Regions from separate parts of the Corynebacterium sp. L4757 genome, predicted to be linked through region 1. Evidence: riboswitches for the same ligand, from Rfam matches in the RefSeq annotation. Region 1 holds a riboswitch; each other region holds the start of a gene.
The links. Region 1 has a riboswitch for thiamine pyrophosphate ahead of ACG98I_RS12085 (thiamine phosphate synthase). Riboswitches for the same ligand answer to the same signal wherever they lie in the genome.

Region 1 (5,613 bases):
TCTTGAGCTTGAGAGCTCGCTACGCACGTTGCCCCAATTGGGGCAACGTTATAGTTCTCTTGTAATTCGGTGACCAGGGCACGCTCTGGGTCTGCTGCTACGCGGAAGCTGCGCGTTTGAGGTGGGAAGGCATCATAGCTCAGCATCTCCCCCGGCGTGATGTCGCCAATGCCGGTGAGATAGCCAATGGCGTAGGTGGCCATCAAGGCGCCCATCGTCGCAGTGGTTGCACCAAGCACACCAGCGGTGGCGCAGTCGGGTACCGAATCCGCATCGGGTTGTTGCGGGAAGAGATCACGCAAGCCCACGCCGCGATAATCCGGCCCGGAATGAAAGAGCGCCAAGTCCCCGTGAAATCGCAAAACCGTGGCCCATACCAGGGGTGTTCCGGTAATTTCGGCGGCATCTGCCACCAGGTACTTGGTGGAAAAAGAATCTGAGCCGTCCAGTACCAGGTCCACCGACCCGATGAGCTCCACCGCATTGGTGGTGTTCAAACGCTTCGCCAGCGCATTGACATTAATGCCCGGTTGGAGCTGACTTAGGCGCTCAGCGGCTACCTCTACCTTGAGCTGGCCCACGTCATCAGCACCAAAAAGGATCTGGCGGTGAATATTGGTGATATCAACCGTGTCATCATCAATCACGGTAATCGTGCCCACGCCGGCCGATGCCAAAGATTGCATGAGCGGGCATCCCAAACCACCGGCGCCGATGACCAGCACGTGGGCATCATAAAGGCGCTGCTGTTGTTCAATCCCGAATCCAGGCAGCGCCAAGTGCCGGGCTGTCCTGCGGAGTTCTGATTCTGGCAGGGTCATCTATAACACCTGCTCTGACCAGGTTGCTAGGCCTTCAAAACTTGAAGAGGCAACCGCATGCTCACGTTTGGGAATTCGCCCGGACCCAGCGGCCAAGCGGCCAGCTTCCACCGCGTGGTACATCGCAGTAGCCATAGCGACCGGGTCTTGGGAACGATTAATCGCGGATGCCAGAAGCACACCATCACAGCCCAGCTCCATCGCGAGTGCGGCATCGGAGGCGGTGCCCACGCCGGCATCAAGCAAGATAGGCACCTCGGCGTGCGAGCAAATCAGCTCAATATTGTGTGGGTTCAAAATGCCCAGCCCGGTTCCAATGGGTGAGCCCAAAGGCATCACCGCTGAGACCCCGATATCTTCTAGCCGTGACGCGATCACCGGATCATCGGAGGTATATGCCAGCACCGTGAAACCATCCATGACCAGCTGCTCGCAGGCATCAAGTAACTCAGTGGTATCCGGTAGCAGCGTGTGCTCATCAGCGATGACTTCTACTTTCACCCAATTGGTGCCCAGGGCCTCGCGCGCAAGCTGTGCTGTAAGGACCGCGTCACGCGCGGTGCGGCAGCCAGCAGTATTGGGCAGAAGGTCAATGCCAAGCCGGCGCAGCATCGCAAAAACTGACTCACCGGCTCCGGTGTTGGCGCTATGTCGGCGCATGGCCACCGTGGTCAGCTCGGTTTTACTAGCCAGCAAGGACTCTTCCAGAAGCTCCTGCGAGGTTGCCCCGCCGGTTCCCATAACCAGATGGGAGTTGAACGTCTTATCCGCGATAGTCAGCATGTTTACCCGCCTTGGACTGCAGTGAGAATATCGATAGCAGCGCCATCGGTGATGTCCCGATTCCACTGTGAACGCGGCACCACCGCGCCATCAATAGCCACGGCTACGCCTTCTGGACTGCCAATGCGCTCTGCCACCAAATCTGCAATGCTCAGTGGCTGGGCTTCAACGACCTCGCCGTTGACGTGAAAAGTAATCATGGGTCTCTCCCCTAAGTAAATGACATGTGGGTGTGGGTTAGGCATGCACGTGGCTAGTGGCATGCCGGAAGGGATCGCAGGCCGCAACTGCGGGCGATACCTCGTGGCCGGTGGCGAGTTCTACGGCTGTGCGCGCGCCCAAGGCTGCAAGCAAGATTCCATGGCGGAAGTAGCCAGTGGAGATAATCAGGTTCTCCCCGACTTTGCCGAGGTATGGCACGTCATCGGGTGTTCCGGGACGCGCACCGCAGGTGGCTTCAATGAACTCCGTTTCTTCCAACCCCGGAACTACACGGATGGCATCACGCAGCAAAGCATGGACCGCCGACGTACTGGGATGTGGTTGGTCCTCACGGCTGGTGGCACCGATGGTGACCGTGCCGTCTTCGCGCGGGATGACATAGATGGGTCTATCTTCCACAAATCCGCGAATCACGCGCGTGGTCAACGGCTGTAAAGATTCCGGTACGCGCACGCGCAGCACATCGCCATAAACCGGGCGCAGTTGTAAAGGATGCTCTCCCTCAAACCACCCGGTGATGTGTGCAGCGCCCAAGCCGGCGGCCAGAACCACCTTGTCATCAGGGCCCACTTCAATGACCTCGCCTGATTCCAACCTCACCGCAGCGCTGACACTGCCACCGGCACCGACAGGTTCTTGAGCAATAGCTACCACTTTCTTACGGATATGCTCGGCACCGCGGTTTAAGACGGCATCAAAAAGAGCGCGGGCGAAAAGCCGCGGGTCTAGCTGGTGGTCACCATCAATGAGTGCGGTGCGCGCAATCCGTGGGGACAGCGCTGGTTCTAGCTGCCGCGCTGCACGCGTGGTCAAAGCATCAATCTCTAAGCCTTCAGCCTGGATGTAGGAAATCAGGTCATTTAAGTGCTGCGCATCTGCTCTATCGGCACCAATGAGTAATGTGCCCTCGGTGCGATAGCCCGTGGGTAAGTCTGTATGTGCTGCAACGCGATGAATCAAGTCCGGATAAAGCTGCGCGGACTCCTTCATCAAAGGCACCAGGGATTGCTGCTGGTATTGCACCTCAGCTGTGGGCGCCAGCATTCCACCGGCATGATGGGTCGCACCAGAAATCGAGTCCGGATCGATGAGCGTGACCTCAAATCCGGCGTCCTGGAATTCAAAGCAGGTGGCAAGGCCAATAATGCCGCCACCAATGACTATCGCGCGGCTCATGCACAAACACCTGCCCGGCCAGCATCAAAGTCAGCAATAATCTGCCCAGCAAGGCTCTTGACCTGCTCAGAGCCTTGGTTATGAGCTTCGCTGAATGCACGTACCATCGCTACGCCATCAATCCCGGTTCCGGCAAGCGCCTTCACGTCGGAGGGTTGAACGTCGCCGATGGCGACCATCGGCAAGCGTGAAAGCTTAACCAGCTGCGGGTAGCCCTCAAGCCCGATGGGCGGGCGCCCGGAATCTTTGGTTGGGGTGGGACGAAATGGGCCTGCGCCGATATAATCAATGATGTCTGCGTGCTCATTGGCTTGGGTGACAAGCTCCGCGGTGCCGGTGGTCAGCCCGATGATTACCTCAGGTCCCAGCAGCTCACGCACCGCGGTGACCGGAATATCACTTTGCCCCACGTGCACACCGTGGACGGGAATCCCGCGGCGCATCAATATGGCGACGATATCCACGCGGTCATCAATAAGCACCCTGGTCTGCGGGTTGATATCCGCCACCGCCACAGCAATCTTTTCTGAAAGTTCCAGCAGGTGGCCTGCATCAATGGGCTTGGAACGAACTTGAATCACGCCCGCACCACCATGGGCGGCACTGCGGGCGGTGGCGATGATATCGGCATCACTGCCGTATCCGGTGATCATGTAGCAGCGCAGATCTAACGCAGGCACTAACATGCCCCTCTCTTCCTTCGACGGTATTAACCAACAGGTTCAAACGGTCCCGCGCTGCTTTAGCGCCATCTCAGCCCAATGCATTGGGCACCCGTTGAGGTACGTGGCAACCAGTCAAGCGCGCCTGGGTAGTTTTGTCAACAACATCACATCCACCGCGCCTGTAAGCTGGTCTTTCACTCTGATTAGAAGTGCGGCGATGAGCACAATTAACGTTTAGGTAAACCGCGAACTAACCAGACAAGAATTTTCTTTTCCCAAGTTGCCGGACCTTCGCGCAAGCCCCACGATGAATAACGTGAAGAAGTTTTCGCGCCGAACTATGCTCTATGCCGCTGGCACCACCACCGCAGCGGCAACCTTGACCGCTAGCAATTTCCCTGTTGCAACAGCGAACCGGCCCGAACCACAGCTTGCCCCGCCGCCCTTTGCCCACGGCGTGGCTTCCGGCGACCCAATATCCAATTCCATTGTCCTCTGGACGCGCATCACCGCGAATGAACCGCAGGTCAGCGTCGAATGGCAAGTTGCTGCCGATAGGGAGTTTGCCGCCATCGTGGCATCGGGAGCAGTGCTTACCGATGCCTCCTCCAATTACACCATCCACATCGACCCCTTGAATCTACAACCAGCGACGGTGTATTTCTATCGCTTCTTCGTGCGCTCAGGTGAATACGCCGGCACGGTCTCCCCGACTGGCCGTACCAAAACAGCACCGGCGCCCGGCACTCCTCTGGATGAATTGACCTTGGCTGTGGCCTCGTGTGCCAATTGGGAGTCTGGCTATTTCAGCGCCTACCGGGATATGGCCGAGCGCGCTGATGCTTTTGATGCCACGGTATTTCTCGGTGACTATATCTATGAATATGGCACCGGCGAATACGCCGGCAATGGCCCGGTACGCATTCATGATCCTCAGCATGAGATTGTCACCCTGGAGGATTATCGTCGCCGCTATGCGCAATATCGCACCGATACGAACCTGCAGGCAGCTCACGCGGCACTGCCGTGGATTGTAGTGTGGGATGACCATGAAACCGCTAATAATTCTTGGCGTGATGGTGCTGAAAACCATGACCCGGCAACGCATGGTTCCTGGCAATCTCGGCGCGATGCCGCGATGCAGGCCTATTTTGAGTGGATGCCCGTGCGCGCCACCAGTCCATCTGATAATGGCCATATCTACCGCTCTTTTACCTTCGGCAACTTGGCGGAGCTAACCATCATGGACCTGCGTACCTACCGCGATAAAGACACCACCGCATCCGTATCCACCGCGACTGATCCCAGCCGCACCATGTTGGGTGGCGAGCAATATCAGTGGCTGACCCGCAAGATTGAATCTTCGGATGTGGCCTGGAATGTGCTGGGCAATTCGGTGATGTTTTCCCCGCTCAACCTCATGACGCTGGAAGCCGATGCCCAGACATCCTCCGTGGCAGCAGTCTTAAGTGAAAATATCACCAACATGCCGCTCAATGGCGATCAGTGGGATGGCTACACCAATGAGCGCTCCCGCTTGTTGGATACCTTGGCCAGGCATAATCAGAACACCGGCGCGAATCCGCTTTTCCTCACCGGCGATATCCACACCGAGTGGGCGCATTCCATCGACCGCGGTGACCAGCCTTTTGGTGCGGAGCTCGTCTGCGCATCCATTTCTGCCCCGAATGTGGATGAAGAACTCGGACTACAGCCTTCCAATCCGCTGACCCCCATGGCGCACCGGATCATTCAGGCGGCAAACCCCCATTGCCGCCACGTGGACCTGGTGCACCACGGCTATGCCTATGTCACCATCCGCCCACAGGAGGTGGACATGCACTGGCTGCGCGTGTCCGCTATCGGTGACCCGAATGCCACAGTCACCGATACTATCGCGCTGACCTGGCAGAAGGGCACTGGGTTTACGTCTTAGCTCAATGCTT
Region 2 (5,613 bases), on a different contig from region 1:
CGCTTTTTGCCATGCTCATCGACTTCTTCGTAGCTTCCCTCATACGCGATGAGTTCTGCACGCAACTTCCACGCGGCACCACGCGCTTTCAACTTCTTCGCGTGTTTATTAACCATCTCTAAGAACTCAATGCCCAACCTGCGCTCTTCGGCAAGTGCGACAGCCTCTTGCTGCACACGCGGCGAGTCGCAGGACCCGAAGTAAACTCTGGCCAGCCGAGCATATTTCTGCACTGTAGAAAGTCTGTGTCCCTCAGTAGCTACGTCGTAGGGGGATAGCTCGTAAAAGTCGCGAAGAATACCCACGCCACCTCTGTCGAAAGCTTCAAATAATTCATATCCGTTCATAACTTCGACACTAAAACGACAGTGCAACCCCTGACTAGGGCAAGTTCAAAAACCTGCGAGTAATTCACATGACACGTCACCCAAATGGCGAAGTTATCCACAGGGCCGCCGATTAGACGAGCTCAATGCCTACAAGTGCGATGGTTGCGACGATCCCTGTTGACGCAAAAGCGAGGATGAAAGGGCGCACTCCAACGTCTAGCAAGCTTTGAATTTTGACCCCGCACCCGAGAGCAAACATTGCGGAGACACTCTTGCCGGTGTGGATTGCCGCGCTGCGTGAACGATACCCCGATGTCCAGGTTGCTATTTCTGTGGTGAATTCAGCAGAAGTTATCTCACAGGTTCGACATGGGCATTTCCATGTAGGTTTCATCGAAACGCCACATGTACCAGTGCAGCTGAATGCTCAAATCGTCCAGGAGGACGAGCTTTTTGTGGTGATTTCCCCGCACCACCCATGGGCTTCGCGAACCGGGCGAATCAGCCTGCAAGAGCTGGCTGAAACAGCACTCGTTGTAAGAGAACCCGGCTCCGGAACCTTCGAAGCCCTGCAAGAGCATCTGTCTGGATTGGATGTTGCTACTCCAGCCCAGGTGCTCAACAGCATTGCGGCCGTGCGCGTCGCAGTTGCTTCCGGTGCCGGCCCCGCAGTAATGAGCGAACTGGCCGTGCGCGATCAGCTCGCCAATGGCAATCTCCTGCAAGTGCCTTTAGAAGGCGACAAGATCACGCGCCCGCTCACAGCAATCTGGTCAGGACACCGCCGTCCGCCCAGGTTGGCGTATGAACTGATTACCATCGCGAAGTCCACTGGCGCTTGAATCAGGAGGCATCGTTAAGCACTGCGTACAGGCGATCCCGCGCGATGTTCATCTCCTGGTCGAATTCCTCATCACTGGATTTATCGCGGACCCAACTTTCAGAAACCACGATGCGCGGCAGCGTTACCACCGCGGCAATCATCGCGCCGCGCAGGCGATGGCGCTTATCAATCAACCAGCCCCCGACCAGTGCCGGAATGCTGATTCCGGTCAGGACGGCGGGGATGCCATCGAGAAGCCTGCGATTTAATAGTTTGGCCAATCCCCACTCCACCGCGCCAAGTAGTGCTCCTACACTAACCGCGATACCAATCGACTTCACCCACGTGGCAATGAAACCTTTAATTGCCCCTTGCTGACGGTCGTTTTTCTCCCGCGGCTTTGGGAAAACGTACTGCAACACCACATAAAACGGCACCATAATATAGCCGAACATGGCTTCTACAGTGGCTAACCGCTTTAACGAAGCCGTGGGCCGGCGTTGCTCCTTAACCGTGGCGGTGTCAGTCATCATTTCCCCTCAACGAGCACGCATAGGAATCAAGCATTCAGTGTGCCCCACACTAATACGTCGTCCACTGCCCTAAACAGCCCCACTATAGAAATCGGGCTGTCTCGCCTGAGCCGCCTGGCGTGTAGGGTTCATTATGAGCCGTACTGGTAGGGGGGACTTACACAGTTAAAGCTTGGCCGGGACAATCCTGCGATCTAAGGAGCACTAGTCGTGCGTGATAAAAGAACTAAGCAGCGTGCCATTACGAAAGCCATAACCGTATTTATCGGCGGCCTATTATTCGCTGCCTATCTCGAATGGCAGCATTCCATGACGGTAGCCACCATCGGATTCGTACTGTTCGGGGCTCTGCTGTCTTATCTGGTGTATAAAACCAATCGTCCAAATTAAATAAATCTGAGCTTGCCGTAGCGGCCAGGCGTGCTAGCCTGCTGGTTAGAACACTCTGGCAGGACGACCTGCACAGTTAAAAGCTAGAGCCGGGACGACCCTGCACTTAAAGGAGTCTTCGTCCATGTCAGCCTCTACTGCACTGCGCGGCGTTCTCACCGGATCCGTCATCACCCGAATTGTATTGGGCTGGGTTGCGGTCGCACTACTATCACTGGCATCAGGTTTTCTCGCCGGCAGCTTATCGACGCCTCTCGTCTTCACCCTTCTTGCGCTCATCGTAGGCGTCATCATCGTGTGTTCCGGCGGGGTTGTCACCCAGGCTGAACACCTCGCGCACCGGCTTGGTGATCCCTACGGCACCCTGGTGCTGACGCTTTCAATTGTCGGCATTGAAGTCATTCTCATCTCCGCGGTCATGCTCGGCCCAGGCGATCACCACACCATCGCGCGTGATTCCGTCATGGCCACGGTCATGATTGTCCTCAACCTGGTCATCGGCCTGGCACTCATCGTCGGCGGCATGCGTCATAGCAACCTGCAGGTCAACCGCGCCGGTATTTCCGCATACTTATCGACGCTCGTCGTACTCATCGCCACCGCCTTCGCCATTCCAGCTGTCATCGGCACCGATGGCGCATACAACACCGCGCAGGCCATCACCATCGTGACCTTGACAGTCATCCTCTACGGATTCTTTCTCTACCGCCAAACCGGCGCCCAGCATGCCGACTTCACCGAAACAGACAAGGACATCGTTGCTTCCAACAACCCCGGAATCGCCGCAATTTTCCGCGAGCACAAAGACGAAATTCTCACCCGCGCGCTGGTTTTGCTCATCACGGTAATTCCGATCGTGTTGCTCTCTCACGATATGGCATCGCTTCTCGATGACGGCCTCAACCGCCTCGGCGCTCCCATCGCCCTATCAGGCATCATCATCGCAATGATTGTCTTTTTGCCCGAAGCAATCACCACCGTCCGCGCTGCCTGGGGTGGCGAAGGACAACGCGTGGTTAACCTCGCCCACGGCGCGCTCGTCTCCTGTGTTGGCCTCACTCTGCCGGTCGTGCTCATCATCGGTCTGCTTACTGGGCAGACCGTTACTCTCGCCGAAAACCCCACCAACCTGCTGCTCCTAGGAATCAGCCTGGCTTTGAGCATCGCGACGTTTAACTCCCAGAAAATCACCGCGATTCACGGCGGAGCACACCTATTCGTCTTCATCCTCTACGCACTCAGCGTATTTTCTTAAAGTCGTTCCTTGCCAGGACTTTCTGTGCTAGCGTGGGCGCCAGACACGGGGTGCCCAAAAAGGGCTGAGATTACACCCGAGAACCTGATCGAGTTCGGACTCGCGGAGGAATGTCGGTAAACGACGCAGGCAATATATGCAGGGATACCTGTATCTATTGCAGCACGCTTCGCTTCTTCGAACTCGATATGAGTGATGAAACGGAGACAAGCGTTGATACCGAACGTATTAACCATTGCTGGCACAGATCCCACCGGTGGCGCGGGGATTCAAGCAGACTTAAAAGCATTTTCAGCCAACGGCGCATACGGGATGAGCGTGGTCACCGCGGTGGTCGCGCAAAATACGCGCGGTGTGGGAAGCATCGTCGCGATGGAACCTGAATTCGTGGCCGAACAAATCGCCGCGGTCTTTGAGGATGTCCGCGTCGATGCAGTGAAAATCGGCATGGTGGCCAATGCTGGGATCGCCGATGCGATCACGCAGTCACTGGATAAATACGCGCAGTGCCCGGTGGTCTTGGATCCGGTGATGGTCGCTAAAAGTGGCGATCATCTGCTCAACCAGGATGATGTCGACGCGATTCGGGAGCGTCTCGTGCCGCGGGCAACGCTGATTACGCCGAACCTGCCAGAGGCATCAGTGCTGCTTGGCCGCGATGTGGAGATGGACAGCTTGGCAGAAATGCGTGAGTCCTTAAACGATCTGCGCGCTTTGGGCGCAAAGTGGGTACTGCTCAAAGGCGGGCATTTAAGCGGTGCGGAAAGCACCGATATCCTCACCGGCGGTGATGCCGGCGAGCACACCGTGGAACTGACCGCACCGCGCGTGGACACCATCAATGACCACGGCACCGGGTGCACATTATCGGCCGCGATAGCAGCGCTTTTACCCCAACACGGCTACGATGAAGCGGTGCGCCGCGCCAAAGACTATCTCACGCACGCGCTGGCCCACGCGGATGAATTGGACGTCGGTGCAGGCCACGGCCCCGTCCATCACTTCCAAGCGCTGTGGAATAACGCGCCTTTACAACTGCAAGGAGCACAGCGATGAGCACTCAACGATTTACGGACCTTTTGCGCGAGCAGAACCACACCACGTGGGAGAAGGCAGTTACTCACCGCTTTGTGCAGGAGCTTTTCGATGGCACCATCGACGACTCTGTCATGGCCAGCTACTTGGTGCAGGACTACCGCTTTTTGGATAGTTTCTTGGTGTTGCTGGGGGCATCGGTAAGCACGGCGGATGCGCTGGAACCACGGCTGCGGTTTGCGCAATTTATCGGCGAGATAGCCGGCGATGAAAATACTTATTTCCTCGACGCCTTTAAAGCATTGGGCGTGAGCGCCAAGCAGCGCGAAGAAATCCCGAATACCGAGCCAACCACCGCATTTTGCGCATTGATGCGTGAGGCTGCGGAAACCCGCGATTACGTAGCAATCGTCGCGGTGTTGCTGGTTGCGGAATGGCTATATCTTGACTGGGCAACCCGCGACTCACGCCCTCTACCTAAGAACTTCGTGCACGCGGAGTGGATTCGCTTGCATGATTTCCCCGAATTCCACGAGCGTATCGCGTTCTTACGCGCAGAACTCGACCGCGTAGGCCCGGCCCGGCGCGCTATTGCACAAGACTTCTTTCACCGCGCAGTCGAAATCGAGCTCGCATTCTTCGACGCTGCCTACGCCCACCCCATCATAGGAGAAAAGTAATGACACTATTTGCTGATCTGAAAAAGGCCATCGGTACCGAGTGGACCGACTACACCGAGCACGAATTCGTGCGCAAACTTGGCGAAGGCACCTTGCCACTACCCGTCTTCCAGGACTATCTGGTGCAGGATTATCACTTCCTAGTGCAGTTCGCGCGGGCAAACGCACTGGCTGCATACAAGAGCCGCAAGCTGGCCGATATTAAAGACGCGACGGGCGCACTGCAGGCTATCTTGCACGAAACCGAACTGCACCGCCGACTGACCGCACGCTGGGGAATCACGGAAGAAGAGCTTGATGCGGCGGCAGAAAAACAAACCACCGTGGCTTATACCCGCTACGTTTTGGACACCGGGATGTCCGGCGACCTGCTGGATATGCACGTCGCGCTTTCACCATGCTCCATTGGTTATGCAGAAATTGGTGTAGCCCTAGAGCCGCAACGAATACGGGCTCTCGATGCCAGCGAAGAACACCCCTACGGCGAGTGGATTGCGGAATACTCCGGCACGGAATTCCAAACCGCAGCACGTGCTGCCACCGAAAGACTCGACGCGCTAACCGCAGG
Region 3 (5,613 bases), on a different contig from region 1:
TTTGCCGTTGTTATCAGTCAGCAAATCGGAATCAAAGAGGAACTGGCCGAGCTCGCTCCAGTGCTCTTCGGTTTGCACGCCGAAGTCACCGTTGTCATCGAGCATGTACTTATCCGCAAGCATCTCCTGGCTTTCCACCAGTATGTCTAGGTCAGTGAGCAGGCCGGCGTTTTCTTCCTGCAAAATCTTTGCGGCGGCTTCGGGGTCTTCCACGGAATCTTCATAGCCGCGGGCAAGGGCCTGCACAAAGCCACGCGCGGTATCCGGATTATCTTCCAACCAGGTGTTATTGCCCACCACCAAGACTTGGTACGCATCCGGGAAACCATAATCGGTGTACGCGAAAGTCTTCAGGTCCACGCCGCGGTGTTCAGCCTCAATGCCTTCCCAGGCGACATAAGGGACGGTGAAATCAACATCGCCGGAGTACAACGCCTCATAGGCAGAGGTCCCCAACGTCACGGTTTCGAAATCCCCCTCGCCGCCGGCGGACTGCACCACGCCCTGCATGGTCTTGGTCTCCGCCGGGTTATCGAATCCACCGAAGGTCAGCCCATCCAAGTCGGCAGGGCTTTGGATGTCATCACGGTCTGCCAGTACCGCTACTTCCGTGGCCCAGGTTTGTTCCACGGCGAGTACTGATTTCAGGTCCGCGCCAGACGCCATGGACATCGATGCTGTGTCTTGGAAGCTGATGCCGAACTCGGCTTGGCCGGCATCGACAAGTACTTCGGGGTTGCTGTTGTTAAACGGCAGGATTTCCACGTCAATGCCGGCTTCTTCGAAGTAGCCCTTATTCAACGCCACATACAGCCCGGTGTGGTTGGTATTCGGTGTCCAGTCCAGCGCGAAGCGGACGGTGGTTTTCGCATTGCTTGTCGATGCCTCCTCCGCCGCATCACCTCCCGCACAGCTAGTCAGCAAGGTAGCAAGAGCAAGGACGCCGGCTGCGGCGATGGTGCGAAGAGAAATTGATGTAGTTTTCACGGTTTTCTTTATTCCTTCCAGGATTCGGCCATGCTGCGGGCGACATGCTCGGGATCCTCGGCAGCACATAGCGCGGAGACAAAGCAGACGCCTGCGGCTCCAGCGGATCGCAGATCAGCGATGTCTTCTTGGAGGACACCACCGATGGCCACGGTCGGCGCTGATGACAACGCGGTCAGGTGCGCAAAGCCCGCGATGCCCAGTGCTGGTGGATGATCCGGCTTGGTAGAAGTCGGCCGGATAACACCGACGCCGACATAATCCACGGTGCCTGCGGGAAGTGCGGCAACGGCAGCGAGGTGATCTTCGGTATTGGCGGTAAGTCCGATGACGGCGCCCGCTCCAAGGGCTTCGCGGGCGGTCAGGACCGCTTCGTCACCTTGACCAAGGTGCACACCGTCGATGGCAATGCCACGCCTTTGAGCTTCGACGGCGACATCGAGGCGGTCGTTGATCACTAGCTTCGCGCGGCCATCGATGACAGCTGCGAGCTGATCTAGTTGGGATAGCTGCTGGTCAAAGCTGGCATTTTTATCGCGTAGCTGCACCGTTTGCACGCCACCGTCCACGGCCAGACGTACAGTTTCCACTACGCCGCGGGTTCCACACAGCACCGGGTCGGTGACTAAATAGATGCCATAATCCTGGTTGCTGCTCATGCCGCGTACTCCCGGATGCGCTGCTCCGAGGAGATGGCGGACGGGGTGAGGGTGGAGAGGGCATCGATAAGCGAAACTGCGAAAGACCCTGGACCTGCTGCTTGCGCGGCGGCCTGTTCGGCTGCAATGCCGTAGACTGCATGCGCGGCGGCGACTGCCTCGACTGGGGAATTTGTCCCGCGCACCGCAGCGAACGCAGCTATCAACGCGCCCAGCGCACAACCGCCGCCGGTGACTTTGGTTAAAAGCTCATCGCCGTTAGCCACGCGGATAACGCGCGTACCATCGGTGATGAAATCCTCCGGCCCGGATACCGCCACCACGGTGTTGAGACGCTGCGCCAAAGCAATCGCGCCCGGCGCGGCGGCTTCTGTGGAATCCGTGGACTCCACGCCCTTGCCGCCGGCTCCTTCCCCTGTCAGGGCAAGAATCTCAGAGGCATTACCGCGAATCGCAAACGGGGTTTGCGGCGCGAGTTTCTGCGCCAAGGCCGTGCGAATGGGCAAAGCGCCAATCGCCACTGGATCCAACACCCACGGTGTTGCAGATTCGTTGGCGGCGGCGACGGCTTCTTCCATCGCTAGGCGCTGCTCCGGCGTGGGGGTTCCCAAATTCACCAGTACCCCGCCCGCGACCCGGGCGAAAGGGCCTGCTTCCCCGACGATGTCCGTCATCGCTGGTGCCGCCCCGATAGCAAGCACCACATTGGCGGTGAAGTTGGTAACCACCGAATTGGTTATGCACTGCACCAAAGGATTGTGCGCGCGTAGTTCACCGAGCAATGCTGCGGCAAAAGATAAGGTCATGGCCTTTCGCTTTCTTCCTCTGACGAAGAAGAATGTGCAGCATCACCGCAGCGCTCAATAGGACACCAATGGTATCCGCGCACAGCCAGTTTCATCCGGACAATCCCTTCGCCAGTACTAACTAGATCAGGTTCGACGGGTGTTATCTCAGCCGGTCTTTACGGCACCCCGTGTCTTAACGCACCACACTAGCCCAGGCCGCGTGTCCCGGCAATAACTTTTAATATCAGAACATGCCGGGGGAGAAATTTTTATCGCGCGAGTTCGGTGCGGTGTACGGTTTTCTGCAGAGCCGAAGAATCTCGAAGGAGTCCCGCGTGAAATCCTTGCATAACGTACAAGCGCACAGTTTCGCTTCCGATAATTATTCCGGCATTGCCCCGGAGGTACTGGCGGCGTTGACGACAGCTAACGGCGGGCACCAGGCGGCATATGGGGCGGATGAGTACACGGCATTGCTTGACGATGTCATCGTGAAACATTTTGGCTCCACCGCCACCGCGTATCCGGTTTTTAACGGAACTGGCGCAAACGTGGTGGGCTTGCAGGCGTTGCTGCCGCGGTGGGGCGCGGTGATTTGTGCTGCGACTGCGCACATCAATGTCGATGAAGGCGGCGCACCCGAACGCATGGGTTCCATCAAGTTATTGCCAGTGCCAACTGCCAATGGCAAACTCACCGCAGAACTCGTCGACCGTGAAGCCTGGGGCTTTGGCAATGAACACCGCGCGCAGCCACTGGTGGTCTCCATTTCGCAGACCACAGAGATGGGTACCTGCTATACCCCCGAAGAAATCCGCGCATTGGCAGATCATGTCCATGCCCGCGGCATGGCCTTGCATATGGATGGTGCGCGTCTTTCAAATGCGGCCGCAACACTCGGGCTGCCGCTGTCTGCTTTTACTACCGAGGCTGGCGTGGATGTTTTAAGCCTGGGTGGAACCAAAAATGGTGCACTCGGGGCTGAGGCCGTGGTAATTCTTAACCCCGATGCGCTAGTCGGTGGCGCGGAGGCGTTGCCGTTTGTGCGCAAACTATCGATGCAATTAGCTTCCAAAATGCGGTTTATCTCCGCACAAATCATCGCCCTATATGAAGGCGACGTGTGGCTTAATAACGCTCGTCATTCCAACGCGATGGCCAAGCGCCTACGCAGCTCCCTGGAAGAAGCGAACCTACCGGGCTTGAAATTTACCCAAACCACCGAATCTAATGCGGTCTTTGCCACCCTGCCCGACGACATTGCCGATGAACTGCGCCAAAACTTCCACTTCTACGACTGGGATGCCACACGCAATGAAGTGCGCTGGATGTGCTCCTTCGACACCACTGAAAACGACATTGACGCTTTTGCCGCAGCCATAAAACAAGTGTGGGCTTCACACCCTAGCTAAGGCGCAAATCGGTGATACACGTTGCGTCTTCTGTTCCCGTGGCAAATTCCGTTGTGCCCTCTAATCCCTGGTAATTCACCGTGATGGTACCGGCGCTTCCGCGCGGAACCCAAAACCCGGCAAAGCCATTATCGAAGGTCGTGGCGGGGCCATCGACAAGCGTTGTGCCGGTTTCCTCATCAAAGACTGATACCTCTACTGACTCATTGTCCAGCTCTCCCACGCAGGTGGTAAGGCTGTGGTAGTAGCAATCATGGGTTTGCGACACGAAGGGGGCGACCGAGACATAACTCCGGTCCTCAGGCATATCGAGTGTCACTTCTCCCGCCTGATTGCTCAGGATCAATTCTTCGCTTCTTACTGAAGCCATCAAATCAGTAGGGCGTTCAGCGATCGGTTGCTGATCCAGATAGTCAATAATCTCGCGAGCATCCATCCCTTCTAGGCCGTACGCGTTTAGTACTTCTTCCTGCTCCGTGCCCGAGGATGAACAAGCACTTAAAGCGAGCGAAGCACCGACGATTGCGCTAACAATTGACGCGCTTTTTCTCGCAGCCCGCTGGGGGCTTGCTGGTTGTGATCCAGCTCCATCCTGAATATTTTCCATAGGCTAATTAATAGCACCATTTCTCCTATCCCGACAAAGAACTAGCCTTCCTTGAAACATACCCTGTCGGGGTATACCGTTGTTTGTAGCGATTAATTACCTATCTCCTCCATATCTCGGTTTCCTAAAATCCTAAAAATTGAGAGAAGAAGTGACATGAGTACCCCACACCACGATCACAAGTCCTCAAGCCATGATGGCCATGAAGGCCATAACCATGATGAACATGCGGGTCACAGCGTTACAAAGTTTAAAGACCGCTTTTGGCTGAGCCTCCTACTATCCATCCCGGTGATTGTCTTCAGCCCTATGTTTGCCACCTTCCTGGGCTACACCGTGCCGGAATTCTCAGGTTCAACCTGGGTCGCCCCGGTTCTAGGAACCGTGATTTTCCTCTACGGCGGCAGCCCTTTCCTCCAAGGTGGCGTGTCAGAGATTCGCTCGCGTCAACCGGGCATGATGCTGCTGATTGCCATGGCGATCACAGTCGCATTTGTCGCTTCATGGGTTACCACTTTGGGCATCGGTGGTTTTGAACTCGACTTCTGGTGGGAGCTTGCCCTGCTGGTTGTCATCATGTTGTTGGGCCATTGGATGGAAATGCGGGCCCTAGGTTCTGCATCTTCTGCCCTCGATGCCTTAGCTGCCCTCCTTCCGGACAAAGCAGAAAAGGTTGACGGCGATGCTATCCACTCGGTAGCCATCTCTGAACTTACTGCTGATGACATCGTGCTAGTTCGCCCCGGCGCGCGAGTACCTGCTGACGGCACCATTATCGATGGTTTCGCCGAATTCGACGAATCGATGATCACTGGCGAATCCCAGCCTGTATATCGCAACAGTGGCGAAACAGTTATCGCCGGCACCGTGGCTACGGATAACACCGTGCGCGTCCGAGTGGAAAAGACCGGCGCTGATACCACCTTGGCTGGTATTCAACGCATGGTTGCCGAAGCACAAAATTCTTCTTCCCGTGCGCAAGCCCTGGCCGATAGAGCCGCGGCTTTGCTCTTCTGGTTTGCCTTAGCCGCTGGCATTATTACGGCCATCGTCTGGACAATCATCGGCAGCCCTAATGACGCCATTGTCCGCACCGTCACCGTGCTGGTCATTGCCTGCCCCCATGCCCTGGGCCTGGCCATCCCCCTGGTCATTGCCAT
Region 4 (5,613 bases), on a different contig from region 1:
CAGATGGCAGTTCACCTGCCACTGTCCGCTGAAGCCCAGGCTGAGGCTCGCGTTCTGATGCTGTCCTCCAACAACATCCTTTCCCCAGCGTCTGGTAAGCCACTGGCTATGCCACGTCTGGACATGGTGACCGGTCTGTACTTCCTCACCATGAACAAGCGCGAGGATGAAATTGGTGGCAACGGCCGCTACGCTCCTGCTGATGAGAACGGTCCTGCACAGGGCGTGTACTCCTCCTACGCAGAAGCAATTATGGCGTATGACCGTGGCGTATTGGGCCTGCAGGCTCCAATCAAGGTTCGTCTTGATCACCTGCGTCCAACTGAGGCTATTGAGGCAGCTCAATTCCCAGATGGCTGGACCAAGGGCGAGTCCTGGATGGCTGAGACCACCCTGGGCCGCATCATGTTCAACGAGCTCTTGCCATGGAACTACCCATACCTTGAGGGCGTCATGGTCCGTAAGGGCGGCTCCAAGGACATCGTTCTGCTCGGTGACGTCATCAATGACCTCGCTGTCAAGTACCCAATGATCACCGTTGCTCAGGTGCTGGACAAGATGAAGGATGCCGGTTTCTACTGGGCAACCCGTTCTTGTGTCACCATCACCATGCACGACGTTCTGGTTCTTCCAAATAAGACCGAGATGCTTGAGTCTTATGAGAAGGAAGCGGAGCGCATCGAGCGTAAGTTCTGGGAGCAGGGTGCACTGACCGAGCGCGAGCGCTACGACCGTCTGGTTGAGCTGTGGAAGGACGCAACCGATGCCGTGGGTAACGCGGTAGAGGCACTTTACCCTGATGACAACCCAATTCCGATGATCGTTAAGTCTGGTGCAGCAGGTAACATGCGTCAGATCTGGACCCTGGCCGGCATGAAGGGCATGGTTGTGAACTCCAAGGGTGACTACATCACCCGTCCGATTAAGACCTCCTTCCGTGAAGGTCTGTCGGTTCTGGAGTACTTCAACAACTCCCACGGTTCCCGTAAGGGTCTGGCGGATACCGCTCTGCGTACCGCTGACTCTGGCTACCTGACCCGTCGTCTGGTTGACGTTGCTCAGGACGTTATCGTCCGCGAGGATGACTGTGGCACCCGCCAGGGTGTGCGCGTCCCAATCAGTGAGGAAATCGCTGAGGGCACCTACGCTGTCCACGAGCTGTGGGAGACCTCAGCATCGGGCCGCGTTGTGGCAACCGACGTCAAGGACTCTGAAGGCAACGTCGTTGCTGAAGCAGGCGCTGACCTGACCGAAGAGCTCACCGATAAGCTGGTTGCTGCTGGTATTCCACAGGTTAAGGTTCGTTCCGTACTGACCTGTCAGACCCCAGCCGGCGTGTGTGCGAAGTGCTACGGCAAGTCCATGGCTTCTGGCCAGCTGGTCGATATCGGCGAGGCAGTCGGTATTGTTGCAGCTCAGTCCATTGGTGAGCCTGGTACCCAGCTGACAATGCGTACCTTCCACCAGGGTGGTGTCGGTGGCGATATTACCGGCGGTCTGCCTCGTGTTCAGGAGCTTTTCGAGGCTCGTAACCCGAAGAACCGCGCACCAATCGCTTCCGTCGATGGCACCATCTCCCTGTCCGATGAAGGTAACTTCTGGACTTTGACCATCACCCCAGATGATGGTTCGGACAACGTGGTCTACGAGAAGCTGTCGAAGCGTCAGGGCCTGGCTCAGGTACGTCGCCCGATGGAATCTAACCCGAATGCGATGATCGAGCGCTCCCTGCGCGACGGTGACCATGTCACCACCGGTCTTCGTTTGATGCGTGGCGCTGCTGACCCACATGACGTGCTCGAGGTTCTCGGTCGTCGTGGTGTGGAGAAGCACCTCATTGATGAGGTTCAGGCGGTTTACCGTACTCAGGGTGTGGCTATCCACGATAAGCACATCGAGATCATCATCCGTCAGATGCTGCGTCGCGGTACTGTTATCGATTCCGGTAACACCGACTTGCTGCCAGGTACCTTGGTTGACCTTTCTGAGGCACGCCAGGTCAACGCTGGTATGCAGGCAGAGGGCAAGGAACCAGCTCAGCTGCGTTCTGAGATTATGGGTATCACCAAGGCTTCCTTGGCTACCGAGTCTTGGCTCTCGGCCGCATCCTTCCAGGAGACCACCCGCGTGCTTACCGATGCCGCTATTAACAAACGCTCCGATAAGCTCATCGGTCTCAAGGAGAACGTCATCATCGGTAAGCTGATCCCAGCTGGTACTGGTATCTCCCGTTACCGCAACATCTCCGTTAAGCCGACCGAGGCTGCCCGCAATGCGGCATACTCGATTCCGACTTATGGCGATTCCATCTACGGCGATGACGGCTTCGGTGAGTTCACCGGCGCTTCCGTCCCACTGGATGAGGACTTCACCTTCTAAGGTGTAATCTCCCGACACAACACCCCGAATGCGGCGTCGATGTTCCTGGTCAATCAGGGCATCGACGCCGCATTCGTCTTTCTTACCGCCATCTGGTAACTGTTATAGGCACAACATTCATTTACGGGTGCTCGCAAGCAATGTGCGGGCTGAGAGCCATAGCGCAGGCGTTATGGAAACCGTCGAACTTGAACCGGATAATGCCGGCGAAAGGATAAAGAAATGGCTACTTTAGCTAACCCTGCCCAAGCTCAAGCGCGTCGAACGCTCCAGTGGCGGGTTGTGGACATCATCGTTGCTTCCATCTTGGCCGTGGCCTGTGGTCTGGTCTTCGTACTGTGGAACTCAGTCGGCTATGCGTGGTTCATGGCGATGGACGCGCTCACTCCAGGTCTCGGCGGCATGGCCACCGGCGTGTGGCTCATCGGTGGCGTCATCGGCGCACTCATCATCCGCAAGCCTGGCGCAGCACTATATGTGGAGACTCTTGCTGCTACGGTCTCGGCAGTCTTTGGTTCCCAATGGGGACCAGAAACGCTCTATTCAGGACTCGCTCAGGGCATCGGCGTTGAAATCGTCTTCGCTATCTTCCTGTACAAGCGCTTCAGTCTCTCCGTAGCAGTCCTCGGCGGTATCGGTGCCGCACTCGGTGCCTACGTACTGGAGCTATTCACTTCCGCCAACATTGCCAAGTCACTGGAGTTCAATCTCATCTACTTAACGTGCCTGGTCATCTCCGGCGCGCTTCTTGCTGGCGCCTTGGGCTTCTACGCCGTGAAAGCGCTGGCCAAGACTGGCGCCCTGGACCGCTTCGCTGTAGGACGTGAGCAGCGCGCTAACTAAATGCCACAGATTTACACGTCAGGGCTGACCTGGCAGCACGCCGGACGCACCCAGCCCGCAATTAATAACGTCTCTTTGAGCATCGAGCACGGGGAACGTATTTTGCTCGCCGGTGACTCAGGTTCGGGAAAATCCACCCTGCTCGCGGCTCTTGCCGGCGTACTCGGCGGCGATGATGAAGGCACGCTAGTAGGGGAGTTGCACATTGATGCATCCACCGTCGGACTTGTCCTCCAAGACCCTGATTCCCAGGTGATCGCCTCCCGCATTGGCGACGACGTCGCTTTTGGCTGCGAGAATTTGGGCCTTGAGCGCGATGAGATTTGGCGCCGCGTCCACGCAGCGCTTGAGATGGTTGGATTGAACTTAGATATCAACCATCCCACCGCCAGGCTTTCCGGTGGGCAGAAGCAACGCCTGGCACTCGCGGGAGTCATCGCCATGGGTGCTGAGGTCATCCTGCTTGATGAACCCACCGCCAACCTGGACCCCGAGGGCGCCGCCGATGTCATCGCCGCAGTAGCGCACACGGTTCAAGAAACCGGCGCAACTCTGATCGTTATCGAGCACAATTACTCCGAATGGGAATCAGTTCTTCACCGCGCGCTGGTCCTTGAGCACGGCGAGATTACCTACGATGGCGACATCGGACCTGCCATCGCCGCCCGCCGCGTCACGGGGTTACCGCAATCTCAGCCAGTGCCTGCCGATGCCCCCTCAGCCCTCTGGTCCACCGACCTCGTCTGCCGCTTTGGGCCACCGCGCACACTAGCAGTACCGGAAGGAGCTTCAACGGTTATTACCGGCGCAAACGGCTCCGGGAAGACCACCTGGTTGATGACCATGGCGGGGCTAATTCCACCGGTGTCCGGAGAGATTGGCTACGCAGCCAGTATTCACAAAGGTCTAGCCCCAAATCCACACAAATGGTCATCGGCACAGCTTGCGCACCGTATTGGCTATGTATTCCAAAACCCCGAACACCAATTCGTTGCCCGCAGCGTGATGGAGGAAATGCGCATCGGACCGAAGGTGATGGATGTGGATGTACCTGATGAGCGCATCGGTATGCTGCTGGAGCGTCTGCGGTTGAGCCATCTTGCTGATGCCAATCCTTTCACCCTCTCCGGCGGTGAAAAGCGCCGCCTTTCGGTAGCGACCGCCCTGGTCACCGCACCAAGTGTGGTTCTGCTGGATGAGCCCACTTTTGGCCAAGACCCGCAGACTTTCGCTGAGCTAGTCACCATGATTCGTGAACTCGTGGATAGCGGCGTCACGGTTGCCTCGATTACTCACGATGAGTTGTATATCGCAGCGCTTGCCGATGCCCACCTGCAGGTGAGTGCCCATGCCTAACCTATTGCGCGGCATGAATCCGCTTACCCGGATAGCAATAATATTGCTGATCACCACACCGCTGTTGCTCTCAGTGGACTGGGTGAGTGCCGCCGTATCTCTATCCATCACGCTGATTGGGGCGCCGCTGTGCGGCATGGGCCTGACGCGCCTGCTGAAGGTTTCTTGGCCTCTATTTATCATCGCGCCCATCTCCGGCATTTCCATGCTGCTTTATGCCCGCCCAAGCGGGGAGGAGTATTTCAGCTTCTGGCTAGCAACCATTACGGATAATTCCCTCCAGCTCGCGCTTGCGATGATGCTCCGAGTACTCGCCGTCGCGTTACCCGTTATTGTTCTCGCACGCGATATTGACCCCACGGAACTTGGCGATGCCCTTTCGCAAATCCTCAAGCTGCCTTCGCGCTTTGTTATTGGTGCAGTCGCCGGTGTGCGGATGCTCACGCTATTTCGCGATGACTGGCAAGCCATGGCTCAGTCCCGCCGTGCACGCGGCTTGGCAGATAGGGGAAAGATAGCGCATACCATCAGCATGTCTTTCGGTTTGCTGGTCCTTGCACTGCGACGCGGCGGGAAGCTTGCTACCGCGATGGAAGCCCGCGGATTCGGTTCCGCGCGAAAGCGCACCTGGGCGCGCACCTCCAAGCTGTGCCGCAAGGATTATGTGGTCATGCTGATTTCCGTGGTACTGGCAGCCATACCAGTAATCATCGCTGTTTCCACTGACTCGTGGCGATTCTTCGGTCTTTAAAGCGCAAGCGGAAAGCCATATTCGGCAACGGAAACAGCGAAAGTGGTAACGTCGAAGGGTAGATCAAGCCCCAGCGGCGCTGTTGCAACCCGAGCGGCACCGCCTGGCCTGGGAGAAATACACTGATGACTGAAGTTATAAGAACTTACCTTGACCCTGCGGCGGAAGACAGCGGCCTTGTACCAGGGGATGTACCTTCGGAAGTATTCACTGACACTGAAATCACCGTGGTACCCGGCATGGATAGTGCCGAGGATCCGGCGGAGACTGACACGTTAGAACAG

Region 2: another riboswitch for thiamine pyrophosphate. It lies ahead of thiD (bifunctional hydroxymethylpyrimidine kinase/phosphomethylpyrimidine kinase); the one in region 1 lies ahead of ACG98I_RS12085 (thiamine phosphate synthase).
Region 3: another riboswitch for thiamine pyrophosphate. It lies ahead of thiM (hydroxyethylthiazole kinase); the one in region 1 lies ahead of ACG98I_RS12085 (thiamine phosphate synthase).
Region 4: another riboswitch for thiamine pyrophosphate. It lies ahead of ACG98I_RS02985 (ECF transporter S component); the one in region 1 lies ahead of ACG98I_RS12085 (thiamine phosphate synthase).

Annotation. Positions count from the first base shown of each region.
Region 1 covers NZ_JBIMEN010000013.1:16,271-21,883, forward strand. The annotation lists gene ACG98I_RS12065 (ThiF family adenylyltransferase) at 1-821, opposite strand, end outside; gene ACG98I_RS12070 (thiazole synthase) at 822-1,604, opposite strand; gene thiS (sulfur carrier protein ThiS) at 1,607-1,804, opposite strand; gene thiO (glycine oxidase ThiO) at 1,842-3,002, opposite strand; gene ACG98I_RS12085 (thiamine phosphate synthase) at 2,999-3,688, opposite strand; TPP riboswitch at 3,680-3,790, opposite strand; gene ACG98I_RS12090 (alkaline phosphatase D family protein) at 3,975-5,603, shown strand; gene ACG98I_RS12095 (iron-siderophore ABC transporter substrate-binding protein) at 5,600-5,613, opposite strand, start outside.
Region 2 covers NZ_JBIMEN010000010.1:41,228-46,840, forward strand. The annotation lists gene ACG98I_RS11445 (HNH endonuclease signature motif containing protein) at 1-347, opposite strand, end outside; partial or broken gene ACG98I_RS11450 (putative sulfate exporter family transporter) at 460-594, opposite strand; gene ACG98I_RS11455 (LysR substrate-binding domain-containing protein) at 608-1,171, shown strand; gene ACG98I_RS11460 (hypothetical protein) at 1,173-1,682, opposite strand; gene ACG98I_RS11465 (hypothetical protein) at 1,896-2,075, shown strand; gene ACG98I_RS11470 (calcium:proton antiporter) at 2,200-3,330, shown strand; TPP riboswitch at 3,367-3,458, shown strand; gene thiD (bifunctional hydroxymethylpyrimidine kinase/phosphomethylpyrimidine kinase) at 3,526-4,386, shown strand; gene ACG98I_RS11480 (TenA family protein) at 4,383-5,045, shown strand; gene tenA (thiaminase II) at 5,045-5,613, shown strand, end outside.
Region 3 covers NZ_JBIMEN010000010.1:48,523-54,135, forward strand. The annotation lists gene ACG98I_RS11500 (ABC transporter substrate-binding protein) at 1-987, opposite strand, end outside; gene thiE (thiamine phosphate synthase) at 996-1,646, opposite strand; gene thiM (hydroxyethylthiazole kinase) at 1,643-2,452, opposite strand; TPP riboswitch at 2,538-2,633, opposite strand; gene ACG98I_RS11515 (threonine aldolase family protein) at 2,770-3,846, shown strand; gene ACG98I_RS11520 (CueP family metal-binding protein) at 3,839-4,453, opposite strand; gene ACG98I_RS11525 (heavy metal translocating P-type ATPase) at 4,610-5,613, shown strand, end outside.
Region 4 covers NZ_JBIMEN010000002.1:122,078-127,690, forward strand. The annotation lists gene ACG98I_RS02980 (DNA-directed RNA polymerase subunit beta') at 1-2,379, shown strand, start outside; TPP riboswitch at 2,493-2,611, shown strand; gene ACG98I_RS02985 (ECF transporter S component) at 2,602-3,222, shown strand; gene ACG98I_RS02990 (ABC transporter ATP-binding protein) at 3,223-4,578, shown strand; gene ACG98I_RS02995 (energy-coupling factor transporter transmembrane component T family protein) at 4,571-5,329, shown strand; gene ACG98I_RS03000 (aminodeoxychorismate synthase) at 5,455-5,613, shown strand, end outside.